Regions from separate parts of the Comamonas sp. 17RB genome, predicted to be linked through region 1. Evidence: riboswitches for the same ligand, from Rfam matches in the RefSeq annotation. Region 1 holds a riboswitch; the other holds the start of a gene.
What was found. A riboswitch is a leader RNA that binds a small molecule or an ion and turns the genes downstream of it on or off. The one in region 1 is predicted to bind S-adenosylhomocysteine.

Region 1 (7,908 bases):
CAATGCGCTGATCATCATCGCCCTGGTGCCGCTGGCCTTGCGGGGCGTGCAGTACCGCGCCGTGGGCGCCGCCATCCTGCTGCGCCGCAACCTGCTGATCTACGGACTGGGCGGGCTGATCGTGCCGTTTGTCGGCATCAAGCTGATCGATCTGTTGCTGACCGCGCTGGGGCTGGTATGACATCGAAATCTTCGACAATGACTGCACGATGCCATTGACACCCAGCACCAGCTCCGCGCCTGTGCGTCCGGATCCCGATGTCCTGGTGGCCCAGCTGCAGGCCCAGCAGGCCCAGGCCGGGCGCGGCAAGCTGCGCATCTACTTCGGCTCCAACGCCGGAGTGGGCAAGACCTACGCCATGCTGGCGGCCGCGCAGCGCGAGCGGCAGGCCGGGCGTGGCGTGCTGGTGGGGCTGGTGGAAACACATGGCCGCGCCGAGACCGAGCAGCAGCTGCATGACCTGGAACTGCTGCCGCGGCGCCCGCTGAACTACCAGGGTAAGCAACTGACCGAGTTCGATCTGGACGCCGCCCTGGCACGCCACCCGGACGTGCTGCTGCTGGACGAGCTGGCGCACAGCAATGTCGCCGGTTCGCGCCACCCCAAGCGCTGGCAGGATGTGCAGGAGCTGCTGGAGGCGGGCATCGAGGTCTGGACCACGCTCAACGTCCAGCACCTGGAGAGCCTGAACGATGTGGTGAGCGGCATCGTGGGCATCCAGGTCCATGAGACCGTGCCCGACCACCTGTTCGACGATGCCGATGAGGTCATCGTCGTCGACATTCCCCCGGAAGAGCTGCTCAAGCGCCTGAAGGCGGGCAAGGTCTATCCGCTGGAGCAGGCCGAACGGGCTTCGCGCAATTTCTTCCGGCAGGGCAATCTGCTGGCGCTGCGCGAGCTGGCGCTGCGCCGCACGGCCGACCGGGTCGATGAAGACATGCGCGACTACCGGCGCGAACGCGCCATCGGCGATGTCTGGCCCACGCGCGAGCGCCTGCTGGTGGGCGTGGGCGGCCGCGCCGGTGACGATGCCCTGGTGCGCCAGGTGGCTCGCCTGGCACGGCGGCTGGAAGCCGACTGGGTGGTGGTCTATGTGGATGCCCCGCAGCGCCAGCACCGTCCCCGGGCGGCGCAGGAGGCCGTGCTCAAGACCCTGGCGCTGGCTGCCCGCCTGGGGGCGGAAACCGCCACCATTCCGGGTGCGCAGGTGGCGCAGGCCCTGGTGGACTTTGCGCGCGAGCGCAATGCCAGCCACCTGGTGCTGGCGCGGGTGCACCAACCCTGGATCCGCTGGCTGCCCTGGCGTCCGCCCAGCCTGTCGGAGCAGATCGCCATGCTGGACCCCGGTCTCGATGTGCTGCTGCTGTCCGTCAAAAAGGTCAAGCCTGACAGCAGCCTGCGCTTTCCCGTGGCGCGGGAGCAGGCGATTCCCTGGAAGGGCTATGGGGGCGTGACCTTGGCCTGCCTGGCCGCGACGGCGCTGGCCGAGCTGCTGCTGCAGGTGTTTGACCCGGCCAATGTGGTCATGCTGTTTCTGCTGGTGGTGGTGCTGTCGGCCGTGCGCTGGGGGCGCGGCCCCGGGGCCTGGGCGGCCCTGCTGTCGGTGCTGCTGTTCGACTTCTACTTTGTGCCACCGCGCAATTCGTTCAGCGTCAACGACACGCAATACCTGTTCACCTTCTGTCTGATGCTGGGCGTGGCCCTGGTCTGCGGCCAGCTGACGGCGCGCCTGCGCCATGAGGCGCGGGTGGCCGCCGAGCGCGAACGGCGTGCCGGCGCACTGGCCAGGCTGGCGCGGGATCTGTCGGGCGCATTGACGCAGCAGCAGGTCACGCAGATTGCGCTGACCACGATTTCCGGCGTCTTTGGTGCACAGACCGGCTTGCTGCTGCCCGATGCCGATGAGCAGTTGCAGCTGGCGCAGGGCAGCGAATGCGCCATCGATGCCAGCGTGGGCCGCTGGAGCATGGAGCATGGCCAGATGGCGGGCCAGGGAACGGACACCCTGGCCGCCGCGCCCGCGCTGTATGTGCCGCTGATGGCGCCCGTGCGCTCCCGCGGCGTGCTGGTGCTGCAGCTGAGCGCACCGCAGAAGCTGCGGGTGCCCGAAGAGCGCCGCCTGCTCGATGCCTGTGCCAGCCAGATTGCGCTGGCGCTGGAGCGGGTGCATTTTGTGGACGTGGCGCAGCAGACCCAGATCGCCATGGAAGGCGAGCGCATGCGCAATACCTTGCTCTCCGCCGTGTCGCACGACCTGCGCACCCCGCTGACCGGCATTCTGGGGGCGGCCCAGGCTGCACTGCCCCATGCGCCGCAGGGGCCGGTGCAGCACATGCTGGTGCAGATCCGCAACCAGGCGCAGGCCCTGCAGCAGCTGGTGGACAACCTGCTGGCCATGGCGCGGCTGCAGCAAGGCGGCGTCCACCTGCAGCGCGAGTGGCTGCCGGTGGACGAACTGGTGGGCAGCGCCCTGGCGCAGATGCGCGAGCGCCTGGCCGGGCATGTGCTGCACACGGCGTTGCCAGCCGGTCTGCCCTTGCTGGAGCTGGACGCCGTGCTGATGGAGCGCGTGCTGGTCAATTTGCTGGACAACGCCATCAAATACACCCCTGCAGGCACGGCGATCACCGTGGCCGCGGGAGTGGAGGGCGGAGACTGTGTGCTGAGCGTGCAGGATGCCGGCCCGGGCCTGCCCGCCCACCTGTCGGCGCAGCAGCTGTTCGAGCCCTTTACCCGCGGACAGTCGGAGAGCGCCGTGTTTGGCATGGGGCTGGGGCTGGCCCTGGCGTTGCGCATCGTGCAGGCCCATGGCGGCCGTCTGGAAGTGGCAGCGGCAGAGCCCGGGCCGGGAGCGGTCTTTCGCGTGCGCCTGCCGGTGCCCGAGCAGCCATCCATGGACGATTGAGCCGACAATCCCGTGCACCACCCGCAAACCCGAACATGACGACCGTCGCCCCCCGCATTCTGCTGATCGAAGACGATGCCAGCATCCGCCGCTTTGTGCGCCTGGCGCTGGAGGACGAAGGCTGGCAGGTCTTCGAAGCCGAGACCGCCAAGCGCGGCCTGATCGAGGCCGCCAGCCGCCAGCCCGACGCTGTGGTGCTGGACCTGGGGCTGCCCGATGCCGATGGCAAGACCGTGATTGCCGAGCTGCGCGGCTGGAGTCTGCTGCCGATTCTGGTGCTGTCCGCCCGCGAGCGGGAAGAGGAGAAGGTGGCGGCACTGGATGCCGGTGCGGACGACTACCTGACCAAGCCGTTTGGCGTGCCCGAGCTGCTGGCGCGCCTGCGTGCGATGCTGCGGCGCCGCCAGCAGGCGTCGGCCACCGACAAGCCTGGCACCAGTGCACGCTTTGGCAGCGTGACCGTGGACCTGGCGGCGCACGATGTGGTGCGCGACGGGGTGCCGGTGCACCTGACCCCGATCGAGTTCCGCCTGCTGGCGGCCCTGGTTGCCGGCCACGGCAAGGTGCTGACGCACCGCCAGCTGCTGCTGCAGGTCTGGGGGGCGGAATACCTGGACCGGCCCCACTATCTGCGCGTGCACATGGCCAATCTGCGGCAGAAGCTGGAGCAGGACCCTGCGCAGCCGGCGCACCTGGTGACCGAGCTGCAGGTCGGGTATCGGCTGGTCGGTCTGGCGGCCTGACCGGTCAGTGCCGGTATAATCGCCGCTCATCCGAGGAGCGTTGCAGCGTTCCCCAGCCCCGCCACCCGCGGGGCGTCAGCGGGGCGTGAGGCTCGGATTTCATCCCGCAACGACGCTCACCCACGCTTTCTGTGCGGTGAGACGGTATTTTTCCCCTCTGCCTCAGAACGTGGTTTTTCATTCAATTTTTGGAGAAAACCATGAACGCTGCTGTGCGCTTCAACCCTGCCGATTCGGCCATCACCGACATTTCCCTGGCCGCCTGGGGTCGCAAGGAAATCAAGATCGCCGAAACCGAGATGCCCGGCCTGATGGCTGTGCGCGAGGAATTCGCAGCCGCCCTGCCGCTGAAGGGTGCCCGCATCACCGGTTCGCTGCACATGACGATCCAGACGGCCGTGCTGATCGAGACCTTGACCGCACTGGGCGCACAGGTGCGCTGGGCGTCGTGCAACATCTTCTCGACCCAGGACCACGCAGCGGCCGCCATCGCTGAAACCGGCGTGCCGGTGTTCGCGATCAAGGGCGAATCGCTGAAGGACTACTGGGATTACACCCACAGCATCTTCGAATTCGGCGCTGCCGGCACCGACAACGAAGGCCCCAACATGATTCTGGACGATGGCGGCGATGCCACCATGCTGATGCACCTGGGCAAGAAGGCCGAGAAGGACCTGTCCGTGCTGGCCAACCCCGGTTCGGAAGAAGAGAAGATCGTCTTCGCCGCCATCAAGGCCAAGCTGGCCGTGGACCCCACCTGGTACAGCCGCAAGTCGGCCCAGATCCTGGGTGTGACCGAAGAAACCACCACCGGCGTGCACCGCCTGAACGAAATGTCGGCCAACGGCAGCCTGCTGTTCCGTGCCATCAACGTGAACGACTCGGTCACCAAGTCCAAGTTCGACAACCTGTACGGCTGCCGCGAATCGCTGGTGGACGGTATCAAGCGCGCCACCGACGTGATGATCGCCGGCAAGGTGGCCGTGGTGGCCGGCTACGGTGACGTGGGCAAGGGCTGCGCCCAGGCCCTGTCCGCGCTGCGCGCCCAGGTGTGGGTGACCGAGATCGACCCGATCAACGCCCTGCAGGCCTCGATGGAAGGCTACAAGGTCGTGACCATGGAATATGCCGCCGACAAGTGCGACATCTTCGTGACCACCACCGGCAATAAGGACATCATCCGCCACGAGCACATGCTGGCGATGAAGGATGAAGCCATCGTCTGCAACATCGGTCACTTCGACAACGAAATCGACGTCGCTTCGATCGAGAAGTACGAGTGGGAAGAAATCAAGCCCCAGGTCGACCACATCACCTTCCCGGACGGCAAGAAGATCATCCTGCTGGCCAAGGGCCGTCTGGTGAACCTGGGCTGCGCCACCGGCCACCCCAGCTTCGTGATGTCCAACTCCTTCGCCAACCAGACCCTGGCCCAGATCGAGCTGTTCACCCGCCCCGACGCCTACGAAGTCGGCAAGGTCTATGTGCTGCCCAAGGTGCTGGACGAGAAGGTGGCACGCCTGCACCTGAAGAAGGTCGGTGCCCAGCTGACCGAGCTGACCGAAGCCCAGGCCGCCTATATCGGCGTCAAGAAGGAAGGCCCTTACAAGCCTGAAACCTACCGTTATTGATGGGCGGAGGCCGTGGCAGCCGTTGGCTGCCACGGTGCATGACCTGCGGGCTTGACTTCAGCTTGCCATGCGAATGCCGAAATCATGGGTGCAAGGCCCCGTACACAGGAGGCCGATTCATTTTCGGATCGCATACAACAAGGAGAAGCCAGGTCATGAGAGGTTTGTTTCAGCCCGCTGTGGCATTGATGTCGCGTTTGCGACTGGGTCCCAAATTCCTGTTGGCGGGCATTCCGCTGCTGCTGATGCTGGGGCTGGTGGGTGCCATGGCGGCACAGCGCTACCAGGCGCGGGTGCAGGCACTGGAGGCCAAGCGTGCCGCGGTGGCGCTGATGGCCGATCTGGTGGAGTGGAACCAGGTGCTGATCGAAAGCCGCCGGGTGGCCATCACCGGCCAGGCCGGCGATGCGGCGCTGATGCAGTCCTTCCAGCGCCAGGCGGCGGTGGTGGACAAGACGCTGGCCAAGATCGAAGCCCGCGTCGCGGCGCAACAGCGCTACTACGACATGCGCAAGGAAACCGAAGGCCTGCAGCAGGGCTGGAAGGAACTGCAGGGCAAGATTGCCGCGCTGCCGGCCGATGCCGACTTCGCGCAGAAGGCCTTTGCCGCCCATGCGCCCGAATACGCACGCCTTTACGCCTTCATGCGCGATCTGGGCAACCGGTCCGGTCTGGCACAGGATCCGGATGCCGATATCTTCTACCTGGGCTACCCGCTGGCCAACCACACGCCGTCGACGGCCGGCATTGCCGTGCGCATTGCCGCCTACGCGCTGCTCAACGTGAGCCGTGGCGTGGTGGATACCAAGGACAAGGTGTTCTACGAAGTGACCGAGGCGCGCCTGAACGACACGTTCTCGGGCGTGGAAACCCAGTTGTCGCAGTCCATGCAGGCAAATGCTGCAGTGCAGCAGGCGCTGGGTGCGCGCTTTGACGCGCTCAAGGCCACCTCCAAGGAGCTGCTGGGCTATGTGCGCAAGCACTTCACGCTGGTGGACCAGGTGGCGGTGTCGCAGCAGGAGGTGCAGACCGCGGCCCAGCCGACCATCGATGCGGCCTGGGCACTGGTGTCGCAAAACGGCGCAGTGCTGGACCAGCTGCTGGCCGAGCGCGGCGCCGAGGCCGCCACCCAGCGCAACCTGCTGGTGCTGCTGCTGGCGCTGGGCATTGGCGCTTCGGTCTATCTGTATGTGGGCGTGTACCTGAGCATGGCGGCCAGCCTGGCCCAGGCTTCGCAGGCGGCCAAGGCGATTGCGGCCGGCGATCTGGGCACGGTGCAGGCACCGGTGTCCAAGGATGAATTTGCCCGCCTGCTGGAAGACCTGCGCAGCGCCGACCGGGCACTGGCCCAGGTGATTTCCGGGGTCAAGGAATCGTCGGAATCGATTGCCACGGCGACCAGCGAGATTGCCTCCGGCACGCAGTCGCTGAGCAGCCGCACCGAGCTGACAGCCAGCAGCCTGCAGCAGACGGCCGGCTCCATGGCCCAGCTGACGGATGCGCTGTCGCACAGCCGGGGTTCGGCCGATTCGGCGCGCCAGCTGTCGGTGTCGGCCGGGGATGTGGCGCGGCGCGGTGGCACGGTGGTGCAGCAGGTGGTGCAGACCATGGATGCCATCAACCAGAGCAGCCGCAAGATTGCCGACATCATCGGCGTGATCGACGGCATCGCCTTCCAGACCAACATCCTGGCGCTGAATGCGGCGGTGGAAGCCGCCCGTGCCGGTGAGCAGGGCCGCGGCTTTGCCGTGGTGGCCAGCGAGGTGCGTGCCCTGGCTGGGCGCAGTGCCGAGGCGGCCAAGCAGATCAAGGACCTGATCGGCAGCAGCGTGGGCAAGGTGGACGAAGGTGCCCGCCTGGTCAGCGAGGCCGGGGCCACGATGCACGAGATCGTGGATTCGGTGGTCCGGGTGGATGCGGTGATCGGGGAGATCTCGGTTGCTGCGGGCGAGCAGAGCCAGGGCATTGCGGAAATCAATACCGCCGTGGGCCAGCTGGATGACATGACACAGCAAAATGCGGCTCTGGTCGAACAAAGTGCGGCCGCCGCCGAAAGCCTGCGTGAGCAGGCCCGGCTGCTGGCCGAGGTGGTGGGCAACTTCCGCATCCATGGCGGTGGGGAGCGCCGCCTGACATAAGGAGAAGGTGTGGTGCATGCGCCCGCCTTCACAGCACAAGTTGATAGCGGCTTGTGTCCATTCATAGAGAGTTGGATGTGCTTTGGGGCCAGGATCGGTGGCTGCAGGCACAACCGGCTTGGAAAACAGGGACAGGCTGCACACAGCGGCCTGTCCGGTGAAGCTGAAGGAGAGCGCGATGCGCGCAGACGTTTTTTTGGTGGAGGCAGGCCATGCCACCACCCGATCGCAGGCCCAGCGCCTGATTGCAGCCGGTGTGCAGTGGCGCACCATGCCGCTGGCGCCGTGGACCCAGGTGGCCAAGAACGGCGACGACATTCCCGCGGGTGCGCAAGTGCAGCTGCTGGACGCGTCCGAGGCCAAGTACATCTCGCGTGGCGGCCTCAAGCTCGAAGGCGCGCTGGCGGCAGCGGGCCTGCAGGTGAGCGGCCTGCGCTGCCTGGATGTGGGGCAGAGCACCGGCGGCTTCACCGACTGCCTGCTGCAGGCC
Region 2 (7,908 bases), on a different contig from region 1:
GCCGATGTGAATGCCAAGGACGCCATCCAGGACAGCCCCTATCTGTACGCCGGCGCACGTGGGCTGCTTGAGATCCTGCAGCTCACCCTGTCCCACGGCGCCGACCTGCGCAGCACCAACCGCTACGGCGGCACCGCCTTGATTCCCGCTGCCGAGCGCGGCCATGTGGAGGCCGTGCGTACGCTGATCACCGCCGGCGTGGAGGTGGACCACATCAACCGCCTGGGCTGGACGGCGCTGCTGGAAGCCATCTTGCTGAGCGACGGCGGCCCCCGCCACCAGCAGATCGTGCAACTGCTGCTGGCCGCTGGCGCCAACCCCAACCTGGCCGATGGCGACGGCGTGCGCCCGCTGCAGCATGCCCAGCAGCGCGGCTACACCGCCATCGCCGATCTGCTGCGCGCCGCAGGCGGGCGCTGACCTGCCCCGCAGCCCCTGGCTGCCGTGGCGCAGGGCGTGCTGCGTGCACCACCACCAAAACTATCAAGACAAGAGCAACCCACACGCACACAGCATGCGTGAACTGCCATTTTCACCAGAAGAATTTGTACAACGTCGCCGCACATGCAAGGCGCATTCACGCACCGCACTGAGGGAATCTTCGAACTGCCCGGCGGAATGCAAAGATTTTTTCAATCCACCGCCGCGCCGGAGCACGCTACCCTCGCGCCTGCGCCGACCAACGGTAGTCCCTGAAAAACGTTTTTCATTCCGGGACACCCTGCGTCCGCGGCCATAAAAAAGATTGCGCTCAGGGAGGAAAACCACATGCTCACCATCCGCCGCGGCCTGCTGCTGGCGGCCACCCTTGCCTTGGGCGGCTGCCTGTTCGACGAAGCCATGCTTCCCGAAACCCTGCACTTCCCTCCCGGAACTCCCATCACCTACGGCGGCAAGCCCGCCAAGCTCTATGGCACCGAAGCCTGTGCCCAGGGGGAGCTGGCAGGCCATTCCTGCCTGATCTTTCCGCCCAACCGCCCCACGTCCAAGGCCGTGATCATCAGCGGCCAGCGGGTGAAGGAAATCCAGGTCACCGCCAAGCGCGACCCCCAGAACCCCACGCATTTCATCGTGGTCGACGACCAGGGCCGCCGGCTGCTAAGCACCACCGGCAACCACGACGACATGGCGAATATCGAGATCGCCTACTGAGCCCCACGGCGCGCCCTTGGCGCGCCTTGCTGCCTTCCTACGCAGCGCAGCCACGGCCGGTCCGCAGGCGCCCACGCTAGCAGCGCCACCTGAACGCCAGATGAGCGAATCCCCGGGCCTGAAATACGTATTTCCCAGTGATTGCAGGCCCTGGGGCACAGGCCCAGAATAGGCACGGAACTCTTGTCCGTCTTTTCAATAACCTGGAGATAACAGATGAAAAGCACCTTGCTCGCCCTCGGCCTTGCCGCCGCCTTTCTGGCCCCTGCCGCCTACAGCAGCCCGCTGACGGCCAGCCAGCACACCCAGGTCTCCGCCGCCAAGAAGACGTCGGCACACGCCACGCCCCACAAGGCCAAGGCCACCAAGCACGCCAAGGCCAAAAAGCGCCCGCAACACATGGTCAAGAAGGCCTGATCGGCTGCGGTCCACAGACCGCAGTCCCCAAGCAAAAAGCCAAGGCATTGCCTTGGCTTTTTTGTTCCTGTGAAGTCATTGCTCGCTTTTCTGAATGCCTCCTAAGCTGAAACATTCACCAAAGAGAGGAAGCAGCGGTGCTGCAACATTCAAAATTCATCTGCTGCAATGTCTTGGGCCCAGTAATCCGCCCATGAGTGCGATCCCTTATCGCGTCGGAGCGCTCTACCACCGCAGACAAGATATCCATGCACGGTACAAAGGCCAGCAATACGGTAGTATCTCCACGCCTGCCAACCTGCCCTATGTCTTTATCTTCAGCAGTGAAGCTGGCGATGAATTTGGCTACTCCGATGGCTTTCAAACTGACGGCACTTACTGGTACACCGGTGAGGGCCAAGTCGGTGACATGCAGATGACCAAAGGCAATGCAGCCATCCTCAATCACCACCACCAAGGCAAAGCATTGCTTTTGTTTGAAGCTCCCGCGAAAGCAAGCAAAGGTTCTGTGCGCTTCGCGGGAGAGATGGCGTATATGGCCCACCACTGGGGGCAGAAACCCGACCGCACAGGACAACTGCGCCAAGCTGTTGTCTTTCACCTAGAGCTTCTGCCGGAGACCAGCGCGGCGCCTCCGCACCATCGCCACGTACAAGAAAACGCTCCGCTGTATGTCAAACGTCCTGCTGCTATGGAAAATCTGCGCCAGCAGGCCTTACGCGCAGCGCCCGCTTCCGCAACCGTGGCCGAGCGACTGATTCAGGTGCGCAACCGCGCGCAAGCGATTAAGGCCTATGCCCTTGCACACGCCCAAGGTCACTGCGAGGCCTGCCAACAGCCCGCACCATTTGAAACACGCAAAGGCCCATTTTTAGAAGTCCATCACGTGTTTCGTTTGGCCGATGGCGGGCCTGATCACCCCGACAAGGTCGTTGCTCTGTGTCCCAATTGCCATCGCAGGGCACATTACGCCAAAGACGCCGATACGTTTAACATCCAACTGCAGAACTGGTTGGCCACACACGAAAGCACATAAAAAAAGGCCGCTAATGCGGCCTTTTTTTAATCAAAGCAATCAGCCCAGGTTCGGTGCCAGTGCCCGGCGCATCACGTCCAGGTCGATGCCGCGTCGCTGGGCCATGTCTTCCAGCTGGTCTTCACCGATCTGGCCCACGTTGAAGTAGGTGGCGTCGGTGTGACCCAGGTAGAAGCCGCTGACGCTGGAGGCCGGGAACATGGCCAGGCTTTCGGTCAGGGTCATGCCGATCTCCTGGGCGTTCAGCACCTTGAACAGATCGGTCTTGGCCGTGTGGTCGGGGCAGGCGGGGTAGCCCGGCGCGGGACGGATGCCTTTGTACTGTTCCTTGATCAGTTGCTCGTTGCTCAGCTGCTCGTCTTCGGCATAGCCCCACAGGTCCTTGCGCACGCGCTCGTGCAGGCACTCGGCAAAGGCTTCGGCCAGGCGATCGGCCAGGGCCTTGAACATGATGCCGCTGTAGTCGTCCAGCGCAGCTTCGAATTCCTGGTCCTTCTTCTCCGCACCGATGCCCGCGGTGACGGCGAACATGCCGGCGTAGTCGGCAATGCCGCTGTCCCTGGTGGCCACAAAGTCGGCCAGGCAGCGGCTGGGGCGCATCACGCCGTCCACGATCTGCTTTTCAGTCTGCTGGCGCATGCCGTACCAGGTGCTCAGCACCTTGGTGCGCGACTCATCGGTATAGAACACGACGTCGTCGCCCACCCGGTTGGCTGGGAACAGGCCCATCACACCATTGGCCTGCAGCCAGCGGCCTTCGATGATCTTCTTGAGCATGGCCTGGGCATCGGCCAGCACCTGGCGTGCCTGCTCGCCCACGACCTCGTCCTCGAGGATGGCGGGATAGGGACCGGCCAGGTCCCAGGTCTGGAAGAACGGGCCCCAGTCGATGTAGCGGGCAATCTCGGCCAGATCGAAGTTCTGGAACACCTTGCGCCCCAGCGCACGGGGCACCACCGGAGCATGGTGGGCAAAGTCCACCGGCGTGGCATTGGCGCGGGCCTGCTCCAGCGTCCACAGCGGGGTCTTCTTCTTGTTGGCGTGCTGGCTGCGGGCCTTGTCGTAGTCGGCCATCACCTCGCTGACATAGGCATCCTTGCCTTCGCCCAGCAGGCTCTGCGCCACGCTGACCGAGCGCGAGGCATCGGGCACATAGACCACCGGGCCTTCGTAGTTGGGCGCAATCTTCACGGCCGTGTGCACGCGCGAGCAGGTCGCGCCGCCGATCAGCAGCGGAATCTTCTTGATGCGGAAGTAGTCGTCCTTGTGCATTTCGCCTGCGACATACTGCATCTCTTCCAGGCTAGGGGTGATCAGGCCGGACAGGCCGATGATGTCCGCCCCCTCGGCCTTGGCACGGGCCAGGATCTCATGGCAGGGCACCATCACGCCCATGTTGATGACTTCGAAGTTGTTGCACTGGAGCACCACGGTGACGATGTTCTTGCCGATGTCGTGCACATCGCCCTTGACGGTGGCGATGACGATCTTTCCCTTGCTCGACACATCCAGGCCGGCGGCTTCCTGCTGGCGCTTTTCCTCTTCGATGTAGGGCACCAGGTGGGCCACGGCCTGCTTCATCACGCGGGCGGACTTAACGACCTGGGGCAGGAACATTTTGCCCGCGCCGAACAGGTCACCCACCACGTTCATGCCGTCCATCAACGGCCCTTCGATCACGTGCAGCGGGCGGCCGCCGCCCTGCACCACGATCGCCTGGTAGGCCTCTTCCGTGTCTTCGGTGATGAAGTCGGTGATGCCGTGCACCAGGGCGTGCGACAGGCGTTCGCTGACGGTGCGGGGGTGCTCGGCCGTGCCGCGCCATTCCAGCTTCTTGCTGTCGTCCTTGGCGTTGCCCTTGGCCTGGTCGGCGATCTCCAGCAGACGCTCGGCCGCATCGGGGCGGCGGTTCAGCACCACATTTTCCACGCGCTCGCGCAGCTGGGGTTCCAGATCGTCGTACACGCCAACCATGCCAGCGTTGACGATGCCCATGTCCATGCCGGCCGCAATCGCGTGGTACAGGAACACGGTGTGGATGGCTTCGCGTACCGGGTCGTTGCCGCGGAACGAGAACGACACGTTGGACACGCCACCGGACACCTTGGCACCGGGCAGGTTCTGCTTGATCCAGCGCGTGGCTTCGATGAAATCGACGCCGTAGTTGTTGTGCTCTTCAATGCCGGTGGCCACGGCAAAGATGTTCGGGTCGAAGATGATGTCTTCGGGTGGGAAGCCGACCTCATCGACCAGCAGGCGGTAGGCGCGCTCGCAGATCTCGATCTTGCGTTCGTAGGTGTCGGCCTGGCCTTTTTCGTCAAAGGCCATGACCACGGCGGCCGCGCCATAGCGCTTGACCAGCTTGGCGTGCTTCTTGAACTCCTCGACACCTTCCTTCATGGAGATGGAATTGACGATGCCCTTGCCCTGCAGGCAGCGCAGGCCGGCCTCGATCACCTCCCACTTGGAGCTGTCCACCATCACCGGCACTTTGGCGATGTCGGGTTCCGACGCAATCAGGTTCAGGAACCGCACCATGGCCGCCTTGCTGTCCAGCATGGCCTCGTCCATGTTCACGTCGATCACCTGGGCGCCGTTTTCCACCTGCTGGCGGGCCACGGCCAGGGCTTCCTCGTACTGCTCGTTCAGGATCAGGCGCGCAAACGCCTTGGAGCCGGTGACGTTGGTGCGCTCGCCCACGTTGACGAACAGCGTGTCCTCGCCGATGAACACGGGCTCCAGGCCCGACAGGCGCATGGGAGGAATAGAGACGGGGACAGCAGCAGACATCGCACTCACCTGTGTGAAAACAATTGGGGATACAAAACAGGTGAGCGCCGTTGCATGCGGCAGGGCCGCAGCCTGCCGGGGCCCCAAGCCTGACGGGCGGGTTGGCATCAACCGGGCCGCTGCAGCGCTCCTTGGGGCGAAGCCTGCAATTTTACGGCGTGCAGCGCCTCCGTGCCTGTTGTGTGCCCGCAAGGCGGGTCGGCCGCACGCTGGACGCTCCCCTGCGGGGCTATATCTGCCCGGCCACCAGGCGGCCGACCGCATAGGTCACGCCCATGGCCAGCAGGCCCCCCGCCACATTGCGCAAGGCCGCCCGCAGGCGCGGTGCGCCGCCCAGGTGCGCCGATGCCACGCCGGTGGCCACCAGCGCCAGCAGCACCGCCACGGCCGTCCAGGGCACGGCCCGGTCTGCGGGGGACAGCAGCACGGTCAGCAGCGGCACCAGCGCCCCGATGGCAAACGACAGGGCCGAGGCCCAGGCCGCATGCCAGGGGTTGGTGTACTGGCCGGGCTGTATGCCCAGCTCCAGCTCCGCATGGGCGGCCAGGGCGTCGTGCTGCGTCATCTCCAGCGCGGCCTGGTGGGCGGTGGCGTGCTGCAGGCCCTTGCGCTGGAGCATGGCGGTCAGCTCGCGCAGCTCGGCCTCGGGCAGGGCCGCCAGCTCGGCCTTTTCCTGGTGCACGGCCGCTTTCTCGGTGTCGCGCTGGGTGCTGACGGAAACGTATTCGCCCGCCGCCATCGACAGCGCGCCCGCCACCAGCCCGGCCACGCCGGCCGCCAGCAGGGCGGAGAAGCTGGCATTGGCCCCGGCCACGCCCAGCACCAGGCCGGCCGTGGACAGCACGCCGTCATTGGCGCCCAGCACGGCCGCGCGCAGCCAGTTCAGCCGGCTGGACAGGGCCGCCCCATGGCTGCGGTCCAGCACCGCATGCGGCGCACCGGCAGGGGCATGGCCTGCGGCAGAAGACGAAGGTGACGAGGAAGGCGATGGCTGCACGGCAAACTCCTGGCACAGACGGCATTCACCCGGACGGTGACGCCGCACCTGCCAAGCATTGTGCGCCGTGCCGCGGATTGCCGGGGTACAGGGATGCCGGAATGCGCACGCACCGCGTGGCGCAAAAAAGCCCGCTGCGATGCAGCGGGCTTTTCAAATTTTTTTGGGAGGGGTGCCGCGCCGGTTACAGCGGTTGCGGTGGCTGCCGCCCGGCGGGGACAGACCGTCAGCTGGCGGCGACCGGCTGTGCCTGGGCCGAGGCCGGCAGGCCAAAGATGCGGTCAAAGCACCAGTTGAAGACAAAGGTGTAGACCATGAAGAACACCAGCAGACCGGCTTCCATCACCACGGCCTGCCACAGCGAGATCTCGAACCACCAGGCCATCAGCGGGATCAGCATGGCGGCGATACCGCCTTCAAAGCCCACGGCATGCACGATGCGGCGCAGCAGGGAGCGGCCCTTCTGGGTCTGGCGCAGCTCCCAACGCTCGAACAGCCAGTTGAACGTGAGGTTCCACAGGATGGCGATGGAGGAAGCCACCACGGCCATCACCCCGGAGGCGCCCGAATCCTGGCCTGTGGCCATGAACAGCAGGCTGGAGACGATGATGGCGATCAGCTCATACAGGCCGACAAACACCACACGGCGCTTGGCCCCTTGCAGGCCCGTGGCACGGACAGGGGTGGCGGTTACGGGAGAAACAGACGAAGCAGAGGAAGAGGCAGAGAGAGAACTTGCGGATGCCATCGCAGAGACGGGTTTCGACATGCTGCGCAGTGTATGTTTTGAAAACTGAAGAAGAAAGTCAGCTTCTTTCAAATTTACTGATAGATTGCCCGGCATGGCTTTTCCTCCCGAACAGGTCCCGCTGTTTCTGGCCGTGCTGGACAGCGGCTCGTTTTCCGCCGCCGCGCGCCGGCTGGGGCGCGTGCCGTCGGCCGTCAGCATGGCCGTTGCCCAGCTGGAGGCCGAGCTGGACCTGCAGCTGTTCGACCGCAGCGGGCGCGAACCCCGGCCCACCGCCGCGGCCCGTGCGCTGGAGCCGCAGGCGCGTTTGCTGGCCGCTCAGCTGCAGCAGCTCAACCAGCAGGCCCAGGCCCTGCACCAGGGGCTGGAAGAGCGGCTGACCTTTGCCATTGCGCCCGAGCTGCTGTCCACCGCCTGGGCCGATGGCCTGGTGCCGCTGGTGCAGGAATTCCCCGCACTGACGGTGGAGGTGCTGGCCGCGCCGCAGGACGATGCACTGGAGCTGCTGCACGCCGGCCGCGCCCAGCTGGCCCTGGTGTTCGAGCGCCCGGCGATTGACGGGCGCGAGGACTTCCAGGAAATGGGCCAGGAAACCCTGGTGGCCGTGATGGCCCCGCAGTTCGCCCCCTGGCGCGCCGCACTGGCCGCCCAGGCACCCGGGGGCCCCGCCCCCCAGCTGAACGTGGACCAGCTGGCCGCCACGCGCCAGGTGCTGGTAGCCAGCCGCGACCCGCAGCAGACCGATCCGCGCTTTGTGTTTGCCCACCA

Region 2: another riboswitch for S-adenosylhomocysteine. It lies ahead of metH (methionine synthase); the one in region 1 lies ahead of ahcY (adenosylhomocysteinase).

Annotation. Positions count from the first base shown of each region.
Region 1 is NZ_JASHHY010000012.1:70,084-77,991, reverse strand. Features, by position in the region: gene kdpB (potassium-transporting ATPase subunit KdpB) at 1-181, shown strand, start outside; gene QM470_RS19855 (DUF4118 domain-containing protein) at 210-2,906, shown strand; gene QM470_RS19850 (response regulator) at 2,942-3,649, shown strand; S-adenosyl-L-homocysteine riboswitch at 3,676-3,774, shown strand; gene ahcY (adenosylhomocysteinase) at 3,850-5,280, shown strand; gene QM470_RS19840 (methyl-accepting chemotaxis protein) at 5,436-7,418, shown strand; gene QM470_RS19835 (TlyA family RNA methyltransferase) at 7,597-7,908, shown strand, end outside.
Region 2 is NZ_JASHHY010000014.1:101,121-109,028, reverse strand. Features, by position in the region: gene QM470_RS21145 (ankyrin repeat domain-containing protein) at 1-420, shown strand, start outside; gene QM470_RS21140 (hypothetical protein) at 769-1,152, shown strand; gene QM470_RS21135 (hypothetical protein) at 1,369-1,569, shown strand; gene QM470_RS21130 (HNH endonuclease) at 1,763-2,605, shown strand; gene metH (methionine synthase) at 2,645-5,395, opposite strand; S-adenosyl-L-homocysteine riboswitch at 5,431-5,534, opposite strand; gene QM470_RS21120 (VIT1/CCC1 transporter family protein) at 5,625-6,392, opposite strand; gene QM470_RS21115 (PACE efflux transporter) at 6,619-7,140, opposite strand; gene QM470_RS21110 (LysR family transcriptional regulator) at 7,235-7,908, shown strand, end outside.